DNA from 2 places in the Xanthomonas nasturtii genome. Region 2 is predicted to be linked to the other one. Evidence: predicted binding sites of a transcription regulator. Region 2 holds the regulator's gene; the other holds the start of a gene.
The links. The regulator FliA, encoded in region 2, starts transcription of late flagellar genes. The targets are predictions, from matches to a motif close to TAAAGTTTNNCNNNCNNNGGCCGATAA.
Positions count from the first base shown of each region.

Region 1: a site for FliA is predicted at 6,111-6,137, ahead of M3O59_RS11815 (methyl-accepting chemotaxis protein). Genes of this name have one in related genera too.

Region 1 is NZ_CP142084.2:2,685,397-2,695,942, forward strand. Features, by position in the region: gene ligD (DNA ligase D) at 1-1,214, opposite strand, end outside; gene M3O59_RS11790 (H-NS histone family protein) at 1,488-1,889, shown strand; tRNA gene M3O59_RS11795 (tRNA-Ala) at 1,980-2,055, shown strand; gene M3O59_RS11800 (hypothetical protein) at 2,220-2,390, shown strand; gene M3O59_RS11805 (sensor domain-containing diguanylate cyclase) at 2,690-3,775, shown strand; gene M3O59_RS11810 (chemotaxis protein CheW) at 3,817-4,326, opposite strand; gene M3O59_RS11815 (methyl-accepting chemotaxis protein) at 4,338-5,996, opposite strand; gene M3O59_RS11820 (DNA-3-methyladenine glycosylase) at 6,302-6,922, shown strand; gene M3O59_RS11825 (DEAD/DEAH box helicase) at 6,862-10,546, opposite strand, start outside.
Region 2 is NZ_CP142084.2:2,245,180-2,255,725, reverse strand. Features, by position in the region: gene flhB (flagellar biosynthesis protein FlhB) at 1-929, shown strand, start outside; gene flhA (flagellar biosynthesis protein FlhA) at 947-3,019, shown strand; gene flhF (flagellar biosynthesis protein FlhF) at 3,735-5,420, shown strand; gene M3O59_RS09785 (MinD/ParA family protein) at 5,407-6,291, shown strand; gene M3O59_RS09780 (RNA polymerase sigma factor FliA) at 6,288-7,055, shown strand; gene cheY (chemotaxis response regulator CheY) at 7,090-7,482, shown strand; gene M3O59_RS09770 (protein phosphatase CheZ) at 7,482-8,108, shown strand; gene M3O59_RS09765 (chemotaxis protein CheA) at 8,111-9,769, shown strand; gene M3O59_RS09760 (IS4 family transposase) at 9,931-10,546, shown strand, end outside.

The sequences.
Region 1 (10,546 bases), 440 kb from region 2:
TCGTCGCTGCGCCCGTCGTGGTAAGGGCGGTCTGCGCGTTTGGAAATGATGCCTTCGAAGTGCTGCTCGCCGGCCACCCGAAACGCCTCGCTGCCATCGCCGTCCACATGCGAGCTGTAGGCCAGATGCGTATTGGGTGCGGCCGCGAGCACCTGCTGCAACAGCTGCTTGCGCTCGCGCAGCGGCGCCTGGCTGATGTCCACGCCGTCCACATGCAACAGGTCGAACACCGCCAGCGCCAGCGGCATCTGGCGTTCGCCGGACAAGGTGGCCTGCAGCAGATTGAAATCTTGCTTGGTGCCGCGTCCGGCAATCAGCTCGCCATCGATCTGCGCGCTGCGCAGGCCCAGCGACTGGATGGCGTCGGCAATCTCCGGCGTCTTGGCGGTCCACTCCAGCGCATTGCGCGACCACAAGCGCACCTTGCCTGCGGTGACGGTGGCCAGGATGCGGTAACCGTCCCATTTGATTTCATGCAGCCACTGCGCGCCTGCGGGCGGGGACTGGCCCAGCTTGGCCAGCTGCGGCGCGAACGGTCCATCTTCCATCTCGGCGCGCCGTGCATTGGTCAGCGCCAGCGCCTGCTTGGCCCAGGTTCCGCGCTTCTTTGCGGCCTGCGGCGGCGGCACGCGCGTCAGCGCTTTGCGAACGGCCTTGCCCGCGCCTGCGCGGCGCACATCGTCGGCAGGCGCGGCAGCGACATCGGCCAGCAGATCGTCGGCCTCCAACGTACCGGCATAGGCGTCGTCCTCCTTGAACAGCAGCCATTGCGGCTGCCGTGCCGGCTTGCTGGACCGCACCAGATGCCAGCCGCCCTTGAGCTTGTTGCCGAATAACTCGAACCGCAGATGCCCCTTGGCCAACTGCGCCTCCGGGTCGCCTGCGGTGGCCCACACGCCGTGGTCGAACTGCGCCACCTGCCCACCGCCGTATTCGCCCCTGGGAATCTTGCCCTCGAAGCCGGCGTAGTCGACGGGGTGGTCCTCGACCTCCACCGCCATACGCTTGACCTTGGGGTCGTAACTCGGCCCCTTTGGTACCGCCCAGCTCTTGAGCGCATCGCCTACCTGCAGGCGAAAATCGTAATGGCGACGGCTGGCGTGATGCAGCTGCACCACGAAGATCGCGCGCTGGCCTTGTGGCAGGGCTTTGCCCGGCTCGGGCTCGCGGGTTTTGTCGAAACTGCGCTTGCGGCGGTATTCGCTCAGGCTCATGGCAGACCTTTTCGCTTGGAGCGGCCAACAAAACGGTGCGAGCAGCACTCATTACCCGCTCCTGTATCGTCATGGTCGGGCCTGCTGCCCATAGAATCGGGTCAAGCAGTGCCCGTAGCGACAATGCGAAAGCGCCTGAATAGGCGTTGTGAAAAGCCTGTTCACGCCGCGTGCAAGCCCCTGTTCCCTAACGGCCGCCCCCCAGGCCACATGGCATAATGCCGCGCGCCCTCCGGGCAGCGTGTCCACTCTTTATTCCGAGGCCATACCTCTGTGAGCAATACCTCTTCAAAACTGGATTCCATCGCGCAAGCCAAAGCCAAGCTGCTGGACGAGCTGCAGAAGCTGGAAGAGCAGGAGAAAACCGAGCGCGCCAGCGAGGCATCCTCCGCGCATGCCACCATCGTCTCGCTGCTCGAGCAGTTTGCCGGCCACTTCAACACCAAGCAGCGCAACGACATTGCCGCCTACCTCGGCACCACCGCTGCGCGCAAGGAAGTGGTCAAGAGCGGCCGCAGCGAAGTGAAGCCGAAGTACGAACTGCCGCATACCGGTGAGACCTGGTCCGGCCGTGGCCGCACCCCGAAGGCCTTCGCTGCCTGGGAAGGCTCGGTGTCGTACAAGGAATGGAAGGCCAAGAACCCGGACCTGAAATTTCCGCTGATCCGCGAGTGATCGCATTCGGGCGCGCCAGTGCGGCGCGCTCTGCCGCTGCCGGCCAGCCCTTGGCGAACCGCGCGGCATGTGGTTAGAATCGAAGTACGTGGGGCGGTAGCTCAGCTGGGAGAGCGTCGCGTTCGCATCGCGAAGGTCGAGGGTTCGATCCCCTTCCGCTCCACCATCGAATCAAACGTACAGGCCCTGGAAACGTCATGTTTCCGGGGCTTGTGCGTTCTGGAAGACGCTGCCGCGCGGAACAGCGTGGGCACGCCAGCCGTCGCCGTGGCGCAGGGATCACACCGTGCGCGCTAACGTCCAGGCTTCTCTCCATAGCGGACGCAAGCCATGAACCACAAGGACCAACAGCCCGATACCGTCGCCGACGATGCGCACGGGGTGACCGAGAGTCAGCAGGACCGCAAGCACGACGATGCCGCCAAGCAGCGCCCGGGCCAGGAAGACCTCAAGGTGCATGACGAGCAGAGCCGTCGCCCCACCCGCAATGCGGGTCAGTAAGGAGTGATGCAGCCAACGCCGCAGCCGATGTGAGGACACCTCCCGCGGCTGCTGGCTGTGGCGCGCTTGCGCGCTTCATCGCCGGCGCTGATGTCTTGCACCGTCCCGCTCATCGGGCAAGATGGCGCCTGCAAAGACTGGAATGGGTCAGCGATACGCGCGGGCAGTCTTGTGGCAAGATCCGGACAGGTGTTTCGCTGTTGTTCCGATGCTGATCGCTGTCGTGCGACCGCTTCGACCAGTGCCAACCCGCTCCTCTTTCATCGCCTTGATGGCGCCTTGTTCCGGTGGTGCTTTGCATGCAGATACCCGACGCGCCTGCGTTGAACCTGATCCCGGTCACGCTGCTGCCAGGTGGCGTCAACGCCAATTTCGGCGCGCGCTTGCCGGCCAACGAGGATGAGCGTGTGGTGGCGCTGCACGCGTACGATTTGCTGGACACCCCACCGGAGCCAAGCTACGACGCGTTCACCGCAATTGCAGCTGCGGTCTGCCGCGCGCCGATGGCGCTGATTTCGCTGGTCGATACCCACCGCCAGTGGTTCAAATCCAGGATTGGCATGCAGCCGGCCGAAACGCCGCGCGAACTGTCGTTCTGCGCGCACGCCATCCTCGAACCCGATCAGGTGATGGAAGTCGGCGACACCCATCTGGACGCACGCTTCGTAAGCAATGCGCTGGTGACCGGGGAGCCGCAGATCCGGTTCTACGCGGGCGCGCCTTTGCTGACCTCCGACGGCATCGCGCTGGGCACGCTGTGCGTGCTGGATCGCAGCCCGCGTCGTTTGTCGGTGGCCGAACGCGACGCGCTGCAGGCGCTCGCCAGGCAAGTGGTCAGCACCCTCGAACTGCAGCAGGCCGCCCGGCTGGTAGAGCTGGACGCGCTGCGCGACGCGCTCACCGGGCGATGGAATCGCGCCGGGTTGGAGCATGCCTTGCAGGCGCTTGCAGATGCGCCCAGCGCAACGCCGGATGCCGCACTTGGTTTCATGTTGATCGAACTGGACGGCTTCAAACGGCAAAAACTGCAGGCTGGCGCGGCTGCCGCGGACGCCAGCTTGCTGCAGGCCGCCAGCGTTCTCGAAGCGCAGCTGCCGTCAGATGCGATCGTGGCGCGTCTGGCCTGCGATCAATTCTGCGTGGCGCTACCGGCAATCTCGGCGCCTGCGGCACTGGAGGCTGCCGAAGGCTTACGCAAGGCCATGGAAGAGGCGAGCTGGCCCACCGGCCCGTTGACCATCAGCGCAGGGCTGGTGGATGTTGCCGCACCCACGGCATTCGACAGCAACACCTTGCTGGCCCGCGCCCGCCACGCGCTGCAGCAGGCGCGTGGCGAAGGCCGCAATCGCGTGCACCGCTTCAACGGGTGGCACCCGCAGGGGTGATCGGCGCGCCCGGCGCTGCGCACCCGTTGTAGTGCTAGCGCTCAGGCCGCCAGCGCATCGGTATTTCCGGCGATCTCGTCTACCTGCAGCACCTGCTCCATGTCCAGCAGCACCACGAAGCGCTCGCCCACCTTGCCCATGCCGCGCAACAGGTCGCGACGGATATGCGTGCCGAACGAAGGTGCCGCTTCGATGTCCTGATCGGCCAGTTCGATCACTGCATTGACCGCGTCCACCAGCACGCCGATCACCTGCGTTGCTTGCGCCTGCTCGGTAGCCAGAATCACGATGCAGCTGCGTTTGCCGATCGCACTGTCCGCACGTCCCAACCGCGACTGCAGGTCTACCACCGGCACCACTGCGCCACGCAGATTGATGACCCCGCGCACGCAATCCGGCATCGACGGCACCGGCGTGGGCGTGCGGTATTGAATGATTTCACGAATGCCGAGAATGCTGGTGGCGAAGGTTTCGCCATCCAGTTGAAAGGTCAGATATTGCGCGGCGGCATCGGCGTCGCCGGGCATCACATCAAGCGTCGGTGCGGTCATCGGTCGATCTCTCAGAAACGCGCGAACTGGCCTTCGTCCGGGCCCTCGGACATCGCATACGCAGGCGCTGCATTGCTGTGCCAGCCACGCGCCCCTGCGGCACGCGCCGGGCGTGCGGCAACCTGCTTGCCGCGCTTGGGCGGCGCAGTGGTCGCGCCCTGCCCGCCCAGCCGGAAGAACGCCATGCTCTGCTGCAGCTGTTCGGCCTGCGCGCTCATCTCTTCGGCAGTGGCGGCCAGCTCTTCGGACGCGCTGGCGTTTTGCTGGGTGGTCTGGCTCAGCTGCACGACTGCCGAATTGATCTGGCTGACGCCGGAGGACTGTTCTTCGGACGCCGCAGAAATCTCCTGCACCAGATCGGAGGTGCGCTTGATGCTGGGCACGATCGAATCCAGCAAACGGCCGGCGCGGTCGGCCAATTCCACGCTGGAACTGGCCACCTCGCCGATCTCCTGCGCGGCCACCTGGCTGCGTTCGGCCAGCTTGCGCACCTCGGCGGCGACCACCGCAAAGCCCTTGCCATGCTCGCCGGCGCGTGCCGCCTCGATCGCGGCATTGAGCGCGAGCAGATTGGTCTGATACGCGATGTCGTCGATGATGCCGATCTTCTGCGCGATCTGCTTCATCGCCTGGGTGGTGGCGACCACCGCTTCGCCACCTTCCACGGTTTCCCTTGCGGCCTGGGTGGCCATGCCATCGGTGATGCGCGCGTTCTCGGTGTTCTGGCTGATCGAGGCGGTCATCTGCTCCAGCGAAGCGCTGGTTTCTTCCACACCGGCGGCCTGTTCGCTGGCCGCCTGCGACAACGACTGCGCAGTGGCGCTGACTTCTTCCGAGGCACTGGCCAGGGTTTCGGCACTGGTATTGACCTCGCCGACCACCTGCGACAGCTTCTGCACCATGGTGCGCATCGCTTCGAGCAGTTGCGCGGTTTCGTCGCGGCCATGCACATCGATCTGCATGGTGAGATCGCCTTTCGACAAGCCATTGGCCACCGCCACCGCGCGGCGGATCGGTCCGGTGACGCTGCGGCTGATCACCACACCAAGCAGTGCGCCGAGCAAGACGCCGCCGCAGATGATGGCGATCAATATCCTGGAACTGCGCGTGTGGATGGCGTCGGTTTCCGCGTTGGCCGAAGCGGCGCTGCGCTCGCGCAGGCCACTCAGATCGGCCATCAAGGTATCCACCTCGTCCGAGCTGGCACGTACCGCGCGTGAGAGCTCGGCCAGTTCCGGATTGGCTTCGCGCAGCGCTTCGCGGTTGGCTGCCTCGATGAAACGCCCGCGCTCGTCCAGATACGTTTGCCAGGCGCGATCGAATTGCGCCAGCTTGTTCTTGCCTTCTTCGGTTTCGAAACTGCCGCGTGCGCGACTCATGTGATCGACCACCTTGGCGGTGTATTTGTCGATGTTCTGCACGTGCGACTGGCGCTCTTCCGCGCTGCCGGCCAGCAACAGGTTGGCGCGTGCGCGGCCCGCGTAGATCAGGTTGATGTTGGCTTCCTTGACATTGGACAAGCCGAGCAATTCGCGCTCATACAGCGAACTCGACAGCGCGCTGATGCGGCCGGAGTTGGAATAGCCCACCCACCCGATGCATGCGCCGATCGCCGAGACGATCAGGAATGCCACGATCAGCCGGGTTCCGATTTTGAAGTTGCCTAACATTGGGGAGTTCTCTCAAGAATGATGCGTGGGCGACATGCGCTGCATGACGGCGATGGCGATGGCGCTGCGCGTGCCGCGCGCTGCGATGCGGCGTGTCTAACCAATCGCTAATGGCTATCGGCGACGACAAAACACGCTTGAGATGCAGGCATCGCCACAATGCGTATTCATGCAAACGGATCTGCGCTTTTGTGACAGGTCATGCGCTCGCAACAGCCTCTGTTCGGAAAAACCCTACCCCTCAATGGCGGGCTGTCCGGGACAGTCCGCAGGGACATCACACTCCTGCGGCTAGGCTTGGCCACATGCCGTCCACACCCCTGCCCCGTACGTTTTACGCGCTCGACGCGCGCCAGGTTGCGCCGCAGCTGATCAACAAGGTACTGGTCAGCGCGGACGGGCGCCGTGGGCGCATCACCGAAGTGGAAGCCTATTGCGGCAGCGAAGATGCGGCCGCGCATTCGTTTCGTGGCATGACGCCGCGCACGCGGGTGATGTTTGGCGCGCCAGGGCACCTGTATGTGTATTTCATCTACGGCATGCACTGGGCGATCAACGCAGTGTGCGGCGGCGCGCCCGGGCATGCGGTCCTGATCCGCGCATTGGAGCCGCTCGACGGCATCGACAGCATGCAGACCGCACGCGGCGGCGCGGCGGTCAAATTGCTGACCACCGGCCCAGGCCGCCTGGCGCAGGCCTTCGGCGTGACCGCCACCGACAACGGGCTGGATCTCACCACCGCTGCCGCGCGTCTGTGGATCGAAGACGACGGCCTGCCCTCGCCCTCCAACCCACTGACAACGCCACGCATCGGCATCCGCAAGGCAGTGGATGCGCCATGGCGCTGGGTGGTTGCGGACAGCCGCTATGTGTCGCGGCCGCTTCCGCGCGTGGCTGGCAACGCCGCCACGCTGCCAGGCGCCTGAGCCAGCCAGCGCTCCATCGGCGACTGCTCGGCGGCACCCGGGCCGCGCTGTAGCAGGCGCAACGCCTGCTCGGCCTGCTCGGGAGTGAGTTCCTGCAAGGCCTGGAAGCGGTCTGCCGCCCATACCGCCATCGGCAGGCCATCCAGCGAGGCGACGCGATTGCCCGGCACACGTGCAACCCGCTCGCCCGGCAGCACGCTTCCGAGCAGATTACTCGAGTCGCTCGCACTCACGCAGATCCACTGTTGCGGCAACGCCCGCGCGCGCACGCGGCGCAAGGCGGCAATCGCCTCCGGCAACGCGAACTGCTCGCCGGACAGCCCGGCGATGAAACGGCCACCGCGAATTTCGCCACGCGCTTCCAGGCGCTGGTACATGCGCAACAACTCGCGCCACGGCGGCAGCCACGCGGCTTCGCGTTCGAGCAGCCGCCAGCACACCACGCCATAGCGACGCAGCAGCGTGCGGGCGACGTGTTCGAGCGTGTCCTGATGGCATTCGCCGGCTTCGGCTAACGGCAAGTCGGGCAACGCACGCACCGGCGCCCAGCGTCCGGCATCGCGAATGCCCAAGGCGCTTGCGCGGCGCCGATGGCGCGACAGCGCCGACGGGCGCTTGGACGCCGGCACCAGCAGCGCGCGCAGCCCGGCATAGCTGTCGCACTGCGCACGGCCGCGCATCACCAGCTCGCTCAATGCGTCTTCCAGCTCGGTGTTCATCAAATGCGCCGCATCGGCGATTTCGTCGAAGAACAATGCGCCCTGCTCCTGCAGCACTGTCATGACCCGTTGCGCGCGCGACCCCAGCGGTCCGTCGTCGGCATCGCGCGCCAGGCTGCGCCAGCGCTGCGCTTCGCGCCGCGGCAGCAACACGATTGGCGTGCTGCGCAACGCGGCACCGCTGCGCCCGCCACCGGGCCGCAGGCGTGCCCACAGCGTGCGCCCGGCGGTGCACAACTCGTCCAGCCAGGCCGGTTGATAGTCGCGCACACGCGCCGGCAACAGCTCGCTTTCCCACAGCACCGCAGACGCTTCGTAGCCTTCCAGCTGCCCGATCACGCCGGCCAGTGCGTCCGGCCCGGCCACGCGGCTGGTGCCGTCGACATGCTGCCACTCGAATAGAAAGCGCGCGTAATCGCGCTGCGACACCGGCTCGATCTCGCGCCGCAATCGCCCCAGCGTGTAGCGATGGATGCGCGCCAGCAGGTGACGTTCGCACCACTCCTGCGCCTGCGCGTGCGCAGTGAACTGCCCCGCCATGACATAGCCTTCGCGTTGCAATGCCGCCAGCGCAACCGCGATCTCCGCTTCGGCCACCTGCAACGCCGAGGACAACGCCGACACCTGCGCCGGGCCGATCGCCGACAGGCGCCCACGCAGCAGTTCGCGCACGGCCCAGTCGCGTTCCCACGCGGCAATACGGCAATCCTCCGGCGCCTGCAACGGTGGATGCGCGCAGGCGTCCGGATACAACGGCAAAAACCAGTCGATGCGCTCGGCACTGATCCACAGCGCCGCACTGCCGTGCAAGGCAACGCAGGTAGCGCGACCATCGGCAGCGAGCGCCGCCAACCAGGCCTGCCAATGCGCATCGCTGGCTTCGTCGAGCGGCAGCACGCCGAGCCCCACCAGCGCCTCGTGCATTTCTTCGGCATCGCGTGGCTGCGGCCAGGCTTCCTCGCGCACCGCATCGATGGCCTGCGGGTCGAGCTGGCCCAGATCGTCGCTGGTCTGCGGCGTGTAGCGGCGACTCTGCACGGCCTGGGTGCGGCGTTCTTCCAACGGCGCATCGTCGAGAAATGCGTACGGACGCGCATTCAAGGCTTCGGCCGCCAGCGGCGACGGTGCCGCCAGATCGCGCGCAATCAGCGTGATTGCGCCCGATTCCAGCCCCCGCAGCACCTGCAACCAGCCCTCGCTGTCCATGGAGTGATGCAGGCAATCTTCCAGCGTCTGCGCCACCAGCGGGTGGTCCGGCACCTCGCGTTCGCCGACCAGATTCTCTGCGCAGGCCACCTGGTCCGGGAACACCGTGGCCAGCAGATCCTCCGACTTCATCCGCTGCAACTGCGGCGCGACCTTGTTGCCGCCGCTGAAGCGCGGCAGCGCCATCGCATTGGTCGCATTCCAGCGCCAGCGCACGCCGAACAATGGGGCATCCAGCAAGGCCTGGATCAACACATGCTCGGCCGATGACGAATGCAGATAGCGGCCGACCTCTTCCAGCGCAAAACTGTGACTGGTGGACAGCGACAACACGATCGCATCTTCGGTGGCCGCAGCCTGCAATTCGAAATTGAAGGTGCGGCAGAAGCGTTTGCGCAACGCCAGTCCCCACGCCCGATTGATCCGGCTGCCGTAAGGCGAATGGATCACCAGCTGAGTGCCGCCACTGGCATCGAAGAAGCGCTCCATCACCAGGCACTGCTGGGTGGGCAGCGCGCCCAGTGCGGCGCACGCACTGGCCAGATAGTCCAGCAGTTGCCGCGCCGCTTCGGCGGACATGCCCAACGCGTTCTGCAGCCAATCGCAGGCCGCCACATGTGGCGTGGTGTCCAGCCGCGCGGCCAGGTCGCCACGCAGGCGCGACACCGCCGCCGACAATTCGTCGCTGCGGCCCGGCGCCTCGCCCAGCCAGAACGGAATGTTCGGCGGCGCGCCCTTGGCATCTTCCACGCGCACGCGCCCGGCATCCACGCGCAGGATGCGGTAGCTGGCGTTGCCGAGCTGAAACACGTCGCCGGTGAGACTTTCCACAGCGAAATCTTCGTTGACCGTGCCGATCTTTTCCGCCTGCGGCTCCAGCACCACGCTGTAGTCGCCGGTTTCGGGAATGGTGCCGCCGGAGGTCAGCGCCGTCATGCGCGCGCCACGCCGTGCATGCAGGCGCCGATGCACCGCGTCGCGATGCAGGTAGCCCGCGCGCGGGCCGAGCCGGGTGCTGAAGCCCTCGCACAACATGCGCACCACGCTGTCGAAGCTGGCGCGGCTCAATTCGGCGAACGGCCATGCGCGGCGCACCAGCGCGAATAGCGCATCTTCATCCCAGTCTTCGCATGCCGCTTCGGCCACGATCTGCTGCGCCAGCACGTCCACCGGCGCCAGCGGGATGCGCAAGGCATCCAGTTCGCCGCGGCGGATGCTGTCCAGCAGTGCGGCGCATTCGACCAGCTCGTCGCGGGTCTGCGGGAACAGGCGCGCCTTCGGCGTGCCGCCAACCTTGTGCCCGGAACGCCCGGCGCGTTGCAGGAAGGTGGCGATCGAGCGCGGCGAACCAAGCTGGCAGACCAGATCGACATCGCCGATATCCAGTCCCAGCTCCAGCGATGCGGTCGCCACCAGCACGGTGAGATCGCCGGCCTTGAGCCGTTGCTCGGCCAACAAACGCGTCTCGCGCGACAGGCTGCCGTGATGCGCCGCCACGCGCTGCTTGCCGAGTAGATCGCCCAGATGCCGCGCCGCGCGCTCGGCCATTCGCCGCGTATTGACGAACACCAGCGTGGTGCGATGCTGCTGCGCAAGCGCGGCCACGTCGGCATACACCTGCAGCCATTGGTCGTTGGACATCACCACGCTCAGTGGCGTGGGCGGCAACGCCAGAGCCAGGTCGCGCGTGCGGGTGTAG
Region 2 (10,546 bases):
CCGACCCGAGAATGCGCGAAAACCCGATGGCGCTGTTTGGCCACTTCGGCGACCTGCTGATGCAGCTGCTGTGGGTGATGCTGCCGTTGATCGGCGTCTGCCTGCTGGCCGGGCTGGCCGGCCCGCTGCTGATGAGCGGCCTGCATTTTTCCGGCAAGGCCATCATGCCCGACCTCAACAAGCTCAACCCGGCCAACGGGATCAAACGCATGTGGGGCAGCAACAGCCTGGCCGAGCTGGTCAAGTCGATCCTGCGCCTGCTGTTCGTCGGCCTGGCGGCCTGGCTGTGCATCTCCAAGAACCTGCACGGCCTGCGCTCGTTGGTGAACCAGCCGCTGGAACAGGCCGTGGGCAACGGCCTGGACTTCACCAAGAGCCTGCTGTTCTACACCGCCGGGGCCTTGGTGCTGCTGGCCGCCATCGACGCGCCGTACCAGAAGTGGAACTGGATGCGGAAGCTCAAGATGACCCGCGAAGAGATCAAGCGCGAGATGAAAGAGAGCGAGGGCAGCCCGGAAGTGAAGGGCCGCATCCGCCAGATGCAGATGCAGATGTCGCAGCGCCAGATGATGGAAGCGGTGCCCAAGGCCGACGTGGTGCTGATGAATCCGACCCACTTCGCGGTGGCGCTCAAGTACGAGGGCGGCAAGATGCGCGCCCCGATCGTGGTGGCCAAGGGCGTGGACGAAATGGCCTTCCGCATCCGCGAAGCCTGCGAACAGCACCGGGTGGCGATCGTCACCGCACCGCCTTTGGCACGCGCCTTGTATAGGGAAGCACAAATCGGCAAGGAAATTCCCGTGAGACTCTATTCGGTCGTGGCCCAGGTGCTCTCCTACGTCTACCAGCTGCGTGGCTGGAACGGTGGCCCGATGCCGGAATTGCCGTCGTTGGACGTGGATGAGTTCGGCAAGGGAGCCAGCGCATGAGCGCCCGCCCCGCTCCGATGAATGCCCGCCGCGTGATGGAGCTGCTGCGCAACGGCCTGGGCGCCCCGCTGGCCTTGATGGCCATGCTGTCCATGCTGATGGTGCCGCTGGCCGCACCGGTGCTGGATGCGCTGTTCACCTTCAACATCGCCATCTCGCTGATGGTGCTGCTGGCGGTGGTGTACGTGCAGCGCCCGCTGGAATTCACCATTTTCCCGATCGTGCTGTTGATGACCACGATGCTGCGGCTGGCGCTCAACGTCGCCTCCAGCCGCGTGATCCTGATCAACGGCCAGGACGGCCACGCCGCAGCCGGCAAGGTCATCGAGGCCTTCGGGCAGTTCGTGATCGGCGGTAACTACGCCGTGGGTATCGTGGTGTTCGCGATCCTGACCATCATCAACTTCGTGGTCATCACCAAGGGTGCCGGGCGCGTGTCGGAAGTGACCGCCCGCTTCATCCTGGACGCCATGCCCGGCAAGCAGATGGCCATCGACGCCGACCTCAACGCCGGTTTGCTGACGCGCGAGGAAGCCAAGGCCCGGCGCGAAGAAGTGCGCGAGGAAGCCGACTTCTACGGCGCGATGGACGGTGCCAACAAGTTCATCCGCGGCGACGCCATCGCCGCCATCCTGATCCTGTTCATCAACCTTATCGGCGGCATGGCGGTGGGCATGTTCCAGCACGGCATGAGCTTCATGGATGCCGCGTCCACGTATACCTTGCTGTCGATCGGCGACGGCCTGGTGGCGCAGCTGCCGGCCCTGCTGGTGTCGTCTTCGGTCGCCTTGCTGGTGACCCGCGCCTCGCGTGCGCAGGACATGCGCGGTGCCATGATCAGCCAGGTGTTCGGCCAGCACCGCGCCCTGGCGGTAGCGGCCGCCATCCTGGGCCTGGTCGGCCTGGTGCCGGGCATGCCGAACGTCGCGTTTTTGACGCTGGGCCTGATCCTGGGCGTGATCGCCTGGAAAATGTACAAGCGCAGCCTGGTGGTCGCCCCCACCGGCGACCCGGCCACCGATCCGCAGGCGGCTGCGGCCGCCACCGCCGCCCAGGCCAGTTCGGAATTGAGCTGGGACGAACTGCGCCCGATCGACCCGCTGGGCCTGGAAGTGGGCTACCGGCTGATCCCGCTGGTGGACAAGAACCAGGGCGGCGAACTGATGGCGCGGATCAAGGGCGTGCGCCGCAAGCTCACCCAGGACATCGGCTTCCTGGTGCCGCCGGTGCATATCCGCGACAACCTGGAGTTGTCGGCCAACGCCTACCGCCTGCTGGTGCACGGCGTGCCGGTGGCCACCGCCGAAATCTATTCCGACCGTGAGCTGGCGCTGGACCCGGGCGGCGCGCTCGGCCAGCTCGACGGCATTCCCGGCAAGGACCCCGCATTCGGCCTGGACGCCACCTGGATCCAGCCGCATCAGCGCGCCTATGCCGAATCGATGGGCTATACCGTGGTCGACCCGGCCACCGTGGTCGCCACGCATCTGTCGCACCTGATCCGCGAACACGCCCCGGAACTGCTCGGCCACGAAGAAGTGCAGCAGTTGCTGGCCACCCTGGCCAAGACCGCGCCCAAGATGGTCGAAGACCTCACCCCCAAGGCGCTGCCGCTGTCGGTGGTGGTGCGCGTGCTGCAGAACCTGCTGATCGAGCGCATCCCGGTGCGCCAGCTGCGCAAGATCGTCGAAGCGCTGGTGGAGCACGCCCCGCACAGCCAGGACCCGGCCACCCTCACTGCCGCCGTGCGCACCTCGCTGGGCCGCTTCATCGTGCAGGAAATCGCCGGCATGTCGGCCGAGTTGCCGGTATTCACCCTGGCCCCGCAGCTGGAGCGCGTGCTGCAGGAATCCACCCACGGCAACGGCGTGGCGCTGGAACCCGGCCTGGCCGAGCGCCTGCACCAGAGCCTGGCCGATTGCGTCGGCAAGCAGGAAGCCCGCAACGAACCGGCCGTGGTGCTGGTGCCCGGCCAGGTCCGCGCCGCCCTGGCCCGTCTGGTCCGCCACAGCGTGCCGACCCTGTCGGTGCTGGCCTATAGCGAAGTGCCGGAAGACAAGCGCCTGAAGCTGGTCGGCACCATCAGCTGAGGTTTGCGCTGTTACGCCGCGCAACCCATGACATGCCGTGGACCGGGCAAGGTCGCCGCCCTATGTAGGAGCGACCTCGGTCGCGAGGGCGTTACCGGAACGCCCCATCGCGCCCAGGTGCCCTGCGACACGCTGCGCTGCCCCTTGTAGAAACGCCCTTCGGCGCGACAGGCGTTACCGGGACAGTCCGTCGCGCCCAAGGGCGCTCCTAAGGAGTTGTCAGCTCCCCGCCGTCACCACGCCGGCCGGCAATGCCTGCAGACCGGCGACCGACCGCCGTCTCCGGCGTCGGAAAGCCGCCACTGGCCCGGACCTCCAATCGATTGCACGACACCAGCCATTTCCAGGCGTTCCGGGCCCGCCACGTTCGGCGCCCAGCCCGCCGGCGCATCGACCGGCACGGTGACGCCCACGTATTGCGCTGCCGCAAAAAATGTCAAGCATGCCAATGACTTGAAAGCGCCAACCCGGGCCGAACGCACAGATTCCGCCCCGTCCCCGATCACCCGGATCCCCGCGCCGGAACCCCGGCATCCCGTTTTGGCACACCGCATGCATTAGCTCTGGCGAGACCGCAGCCAGCAACACCGCTACGGGGCGCGCGCAGGACTTGGAACAACGAACGGGACAGGCAACTCATGACGCTGGCAACACACCCACATTCATCGCGCACCCGCCCGGCGTCCGGCGGGTCCCGTTCCTGGAGGCACTTCGCATGAAAATCAAACGCTTCGTTGCCCCGGACATGCGCACCGCATTCCGCATGGTGCGTGAAGAACACGGCCCGGACGCAGTGATCCTGTCCAACCGTCGCACCGCCGAAGGCATCGAGATCGTCGCTGCCAGCAACTACGACGAAGAACTCGTGCAGCGCGCCCTGGAAACCGCGCGCTCCGAGCCGCCGGCTGCACACAGCGAGCCGGCGCCCATCCAGCAGGCAGCTGCCCCGCAAGCCCCTGCCCGCCCGGCCGCGCCGGTGCACGCGCCGCTCAAGCCGGCTGCCGAGGCCAACGTGAGCCAGCGCCAGCGCGTTGCCAGCGCCGCCGAAGACATGATCGCCGCCATGGCGCTGCGCCAGCCGGTCAACGTGCCGCGCCAGGCGCCGGTCGCCGCACCGGTGCGCACCGCCTCCATCCCTTCGCCGGCCGCCCAGGCGCTGGCCCACGCGGTTGCCGTCACCACTGCACCGCGCCAGGAACACGCGCTGTCGGCCGTGCCGGAACAGCTGTTCGCCGACTTTTTGACGACCGCCCCGGTGCAGCGCCCGGCCGTGCATGCCGCCCCGGTGCAGGCGCCGACCCCGATCATGGCCGCCGCCGCTGCCCCCGTGCATGCCGGCTACGGCCAGGACGAAGACGACCGCGACGACGCAGCCGACTTCGATCTGGACGACGCGCTGCCGCAGATCCTGCCGCCGGCCGCACTGCCGCCGCTGGTGGTCGCCCCGGTGGCGCTGGCCGCGGTGCCGGTCGCCGCCGCCCCGGCGCCGCAGAACGATGAAGAACTCAAGCAGTTGCGTGGCGAGCTGGCGCTGATGCGCCAGATGATCGAGCGCGAAATGAACCGCCTCACCGACGAGCGCCTGCGTGGCTCCCCGGTGCGTGCGCAGGCCCTGGAGCTGATGGACGACTACGGCTTCGACGCCGGCCTGATCCGCGACGTGGCCCTGCAGATTCCGGCCGATACCGAATTGCACCGTGGCCGCGGGCTGATGCTGGGCCTGTTGTCCAAGCGTCTGCCGGTCGCCCCGGTCGACCCGCTGGAACGCGGCGGCGTGATCGCCCTGGTCGGCCCGACCGGTGCCGGCAAGACCACCACCATCGCCAAGCTCGCCCAGCGCTTCGCTGCCCAGCACGCCCCGCGCGACGTGGCCCTGGTGACCACCGACACCCAGCGCGTCGGCGGCCGCGAGCAGCTGCACAGCTACGGCCGTCAGCTCGGCATCGCGGTGCACGAAGCCGACAGCGCCGAAAGCCTGCTGGACCTGCTCGAGCGTCTGCGCGATTACAAGCTGGTACTGATCGACACCGCCGGCATGGGCCAGCGCGACCGCGCCCTGGCCGCGCAGCTGAACTGGCTGCGCGCCGCCCAGCAGGTCACCTCGCTGCTGGTGCTGCCCGCCAACGCCCATTTTTCCGACCTCGACGAGGTCGTACGCCGCTTCGCCCACGCCAAACCCCAAGGCGTGGTGCTGACCAAACTCGACGAGACCGGCCGCTTCGGCAGCGCCTTGTCGGTGGTGGTCGACCACCAAATGCCCATCACCTGGGTGACTGACGGACAGCGGGTCCCTGACGACCTGCACCGCGCCAATGCCGCCAGTCTCGTTCTTCGTCTTGAAGATTTGCGGCGCGCTGCCGATAAGCCCTGTACTCCGGAGCACAACCATGCAGTCGCGTGAATACGCCAAGCTGACCAACGCCTTCCCCCTGTCGGCGACCCGTCCCGAGCCCTTGGGCCCGGTGCGCACCATTGCCGTGACCGGTGGCAAGGGTGGCGTGGGTAAAACCAACATCTCCGCCAACCTGGCCGTGGCGCTTGCCGACATGGGCAAACGCACCCTGCTGCTGGACGCCGACCTTGGCCTGGCCAACCTGGATGTGGTCTTGGGACTCTCGCCCAAGTACACCCTGGCCGACCTGATCGCCGGCCGTTGCACGCTCGATGAAGTGATCATCGAAGGCCCCGGCGGCGTGCTGGTGGTGCCGGCCGCGTCCGGTCGCCGCCACATGGCCGAACTGGCCCCGGCCCAGCACATCGGCCTGGTCAACGTGTTCTCCGAACTGGAACGCGACCTGGACGTGATGGTCATCGACACCGCCGCCGGCATCACCGACAGCGTGCTGACCTTCTGCCAGGCCGCCCAGGACACCGTGGTGGTGGTCTGCGACGAGCCGGCCTCGATCACCGACGCCTACGCGCTGATCAAGGTGCTCTCCCGCGAACGCGGCGTAGACCGCCTGCAGATCATCGCCAACATGGTGCGCGACCCCAACGAAGGCCGCCTGCTGTACGACAAGCTCTCGCGCGTGTGCGAAAAGTTCCTGGGCGATGTGTCGCTGAACTATCTCGGCCACGTGCCGCAGGACGACTGGTTGCGCCTGTCGGTGCAGCGGCAGCAGCCCGTCATCAAGGCCTACCCGTCCAGCCCGTCGGCGCAGGCCATCGCAGAAATCGCACGCCGTACCTCGCGCTGGCAGGCCCCCACCGTGTCGCGCGGCAACGTCGAGTTCTTTGTCGAACGCATCATCCAACGGGGAGTGGCCGCATGAGCACCGCTACCGCAACCACGGCCAGCGCGCAGTACCGCGCCGTGCAGCGCAACAACGCCAACGACGTGGTGACCCAGCACGCCGACCTGGTCCGCCGCATCGCCCACCATCTGGCGGCGCGTCTGCCGGCCAGCGTGGAAGTGGACGACCTGATCCAGGCCGGCATGATCGGCCTGATCGAAGCCTCGCGCAGCTACGACTCCGAACAGGGCGCTTCGTTCGAAACCTATGCCTCGATCCGCATCCGCGGCTCGATGATCGACGAGATTCGACGTGGCGACTGGGTGCCGCGTTCGGTGCACCGCCGCGCCCGCGACGCCGCTGCCGCCGTGCGCAAGATCGAACAGAACACCGGCCGCGCCGCCGCCGCCACCGAAGTGGCTGCCGCGATGGAAATGCCGCTGCCCGACTACCTGCGTCTGATGGAAGACGCCGCACGTGGCCAGGTGCTGAGCCTGGAATCGCGCATCGAAGATCACGGCGAGCTGGACACCACCGCCAAGGGTGGCCCCAACCCGCAGCAGATGATGGAGCGTGGCGAATTCGGCCGCGAGCTGGGCAAGGCCATCGGCCAGTTGCCCGAGCGCGAGCAGCTGGTGCTGTCGCTGTACTACGAACAGGAATTGAACCTGAAGGAAATCGGCGCCGTGCTCGGTGTCAGCGAATCGCGCGTGTGCCAGATCCACGGCCAGGCAGTGGTGCGTTTGCGGGGCCGCCTCAAAGTCTTCGAACTGGCCGATGCCGGTGTCGAAATTGACGAATAATTTTTCGCGTAATTTTTCGTGTTAGGAGCTTGATGTGAACAAGAACATGCGGATCCTGATCGTGGACGACTTTTCGACGATGCGACGTATCGTCAAGAATCTGTTGGGCGATCTCGGCTTCACCAATACCGCAGAGGCCGAAGACGGCAACAGCGCCCTGGCGGCGTTGCGTGCCGGCCCGTTCGATTTCGTGGTGACGGACTGGAACATGCCCGGCATGACCGGCATCGACCTGCTGCGCAACATCCGCGCCGACGCCAAGCTCAAGCACCTGCCGGTGATGATGGTGACCGCCGAAGCCAAGCGCGAACAGATCATCGAAGCCGCGCAGTGCGGCGTGAACGGCTACATCATCAAGCCGTTCACCGCGCAGACGCTGGAAGAAAAGCTGGGCAAGGTGTTCGAACGTCTGGCGGCCACCGCCTGATGAACGCCACCGTGGAAACCAATGCCGAACGCGCCGCGTTGATCGACCGCCTGCAAGGCGCGCTCGACGCACTGGAAAGCGGTGACGAAGCAGCGTGGAAGCGCGAGGTCGACCACCTCGCCGCCCTGCGCACGCGTCCGATGATGCAGGGCCTGAGCCGGCTCGCCCGCGAACTTGGCCAGGCACTGGGCGAACTGCCCACCGTGCCCGAAGAGGCCGGCGAACTGGACGATGCGTGTTCGCGCCTGGACCACGTGGTGGAAATGACCGAAAAGGCCAGCCATCGCACGCTGGATCTGGTCGAAGAATGCCGCGAGCTGGCCAACCAGTTGCGCGATGGCGGTCTGAATCAGGACCAGGGCGCGTTGCTGGAAAAGATGCGCCACAACCTGACCGAACTGTCGCTGGCGCAGAGCTATCAGGATTTGAGCGGCCAGATCATCCGGCGCGTGGCCGGCATCGTGCGGCGCGTGCATGAAGGCTTCGGCGCGCTCGGCCTGCCGCCGAAGAGCACCGAACCGAAGAAAGACGACGGCGGTCTTGCCGGTCCTGCAGTCAAGGGCCTGGACCGTCACGCGGTGTCGCAGGACGACGCCGATGACCTGCTGTCCGGATTGGGGTTGTAACCATGAGTGCTGTTCCAGACGATATTGCTGCCGATTTCATCGTCGAGGCCCAGGAAATCCTGGATCGCCTCGGCGAACAGCTGGTGTCGCTGGAACAGACACCAGACGAGGCCGACCAACTCAACGCGGTGTTCCGCGGCTTCCACACGCTCAAGGGCGGCGCCGGCTTTCTGGCGATCAAACCGATGGTGGAGCTGTGCCACGCCGCTGAAGAAACCCTCGGCATGGCGCGCTCCGGCCAGGCGGTGCTGCAGGCGCATCACTTCGATGCCGCGCAGCAATCGCTGGATTATCTGCAGGCCATGCTGGATGCGATGGGCACCGGCGAGCCGGTACCGCACGCGCCGGCCGCGTTGATTGCACAGTTCGATGCAAAGAGCGGCCCACCGGCGGTCAAGGCCGTGCCTCAGGCAGCCGCTGCCAAACCGGCGGCGGCCGCACATGCCGACGATGCGCATGCGCCCGCTCCCAAGGCGGCCGGCAAAGGCGCAGCCAAGGGCGGCGCCGAAGCCGAACAGACCGTGCGCGTGGATACCAAACGCCTGGACGCCATCGTCAACCTGATCGGCGAACTGGTGCTCTCGCGTAACCGCTTGAAGACCTTGCGCACCCGCCTGCGCGATGAAGAACTCGACCGCGCGGTGAGTACGCTGGACATCGCCACCGCACGCCTGCAGACCGCGGTCATGCGCACCCGCATGCAGCCGGTGAGCAAGGTGTTTTCGCGCTTTCCCAAGGTCGCCCGCGACGTCGCGCGCTCCTTGTCCAAGGAAGTGGAGCTGGAACTGATCGGCGCCGAGACCGAGCTAGACCGTAATCTGGTCGAGGCGCTGGCCGACCCGCTGGTGCACCTGGTGCGCAACGCCATCGACCACGGCATCGAATCGCCAGCCCTGCGCGAAGCCACCGGCAAACCGCGTAGCGGCCATGTGCGCCTGTCGGCGCAGCAGGAAGGCGACTACGTCAGTATCGAGATCCAGGACGACGGCGCCGGCATCGACCCCGAACGCCTGCGCGAGATCGCCCGCAACAAGGGCCTGATCGACGCCGAAGCCGCCGCCCGCCTGAGCACCGACGAGTGCCTGCATCTGATCTTCATGCCGGGCTTTTCGACCAAGGCGGAAGTGACCGACATCTCGGGTCGCGGCGTCGGCATGGACGTGGTGCAATCGCGCATCCGCGAACTCAGCGGGCAGATCCAGATCCAGTCCGAACTGGGCCGCGGCAGCCGCTTCATGATCCGCGTGCCGCTGACCCTGGCCATCCTGCCCACGCTGCTGGTGCAGGCCGGCGAAGCCGTCTACGCCCTGCCGCTGGCGCGCGTGGTCGAAGTGCTGCACGCACCGCAGACCTCGCTGGGCTGGTTCGACGGCCGCGCCGTGCTCGACCGCCGCTCGCACACCCTGCCGCTGATCGACCTGCGCCGCTGGCTGGGCGTGCCTGCCGAACAACCGCCGCTGCTGACCGTGGTGCTGCTGCAGGCCGGCGAGACCCGCTTCGGCCTGGTGGTGGACCAGGTGCGCGGCCGCGAGGAGGTGGTGATCAAGCCCCTGCCCCGTGCCCTGCGCGGCCTGCCCGGCTACGCCGGCGCCACCCTGATCGGCGACGGCCGCATGGCGCTGATCCTGGATGTGGATGGCTTGCGTTCCAGCGATCATTGAGGTTGGGGAATCGGGAATCGGGAATCGTCAAGACGATCCTGGTTCTGATGTATCCCCACATTTCTTCCTGCAAGATCAAACACTTGGTGTGCCAGGATGTGGAAGAAAGTGCGCGCATGGGGCACGCTTCAAGGTGACTAAGCCAAAGAAGAGTACCGACCATGCGCGCCAGCGAAGTATTGCAGAAATGCTTGTCTAACTCACTCTCCGGGATGCATGCATTACGCCAACGCAGCTTGCTGCGCGCGGTTGAAGCGCTAGTGCATGGAGGCCGGCTGACGTTGATCGACATCGCACGCGCGTGGCCAGGCGCGACGCGGGTACGTGCGCCCCTCAAGGCATGCGACCGCCTGCTGTGCAATCGCGCGTTGTACGCCGAGCGATCCGCCATCGAGCGGGACATGGCGCATTGGCTGTTGCGCGGCACGCAGCCGGTGATCATCATCGATTGGAGCGATCTGAAGCCGGACAAATCGTGGTGCCTGCTGCGTGCGGCCGTCCCGATCGGTGGGCGCACGCTCACCTTGCTGGACATGGTGGTTCCGGGAAAGCAACAAGGCTCTCCTGGCGCGGAGAAGCGTTTCTTGCAGCAACTGCGCGCATTGATTCCAGACGATGTGCGTCCGATCCTGGTCACTGATGCCGGCTTCCGCACGCCATGGTTTCGTGCGGTGTCGGCGATGGGCTGGGATTGGGTTGGGCGACTGCGTGGACACACGCAGGTCAAGCCGCAAGCCGTGCCCGATGATGTAACGCAATGGATCGATAGCCGGAACC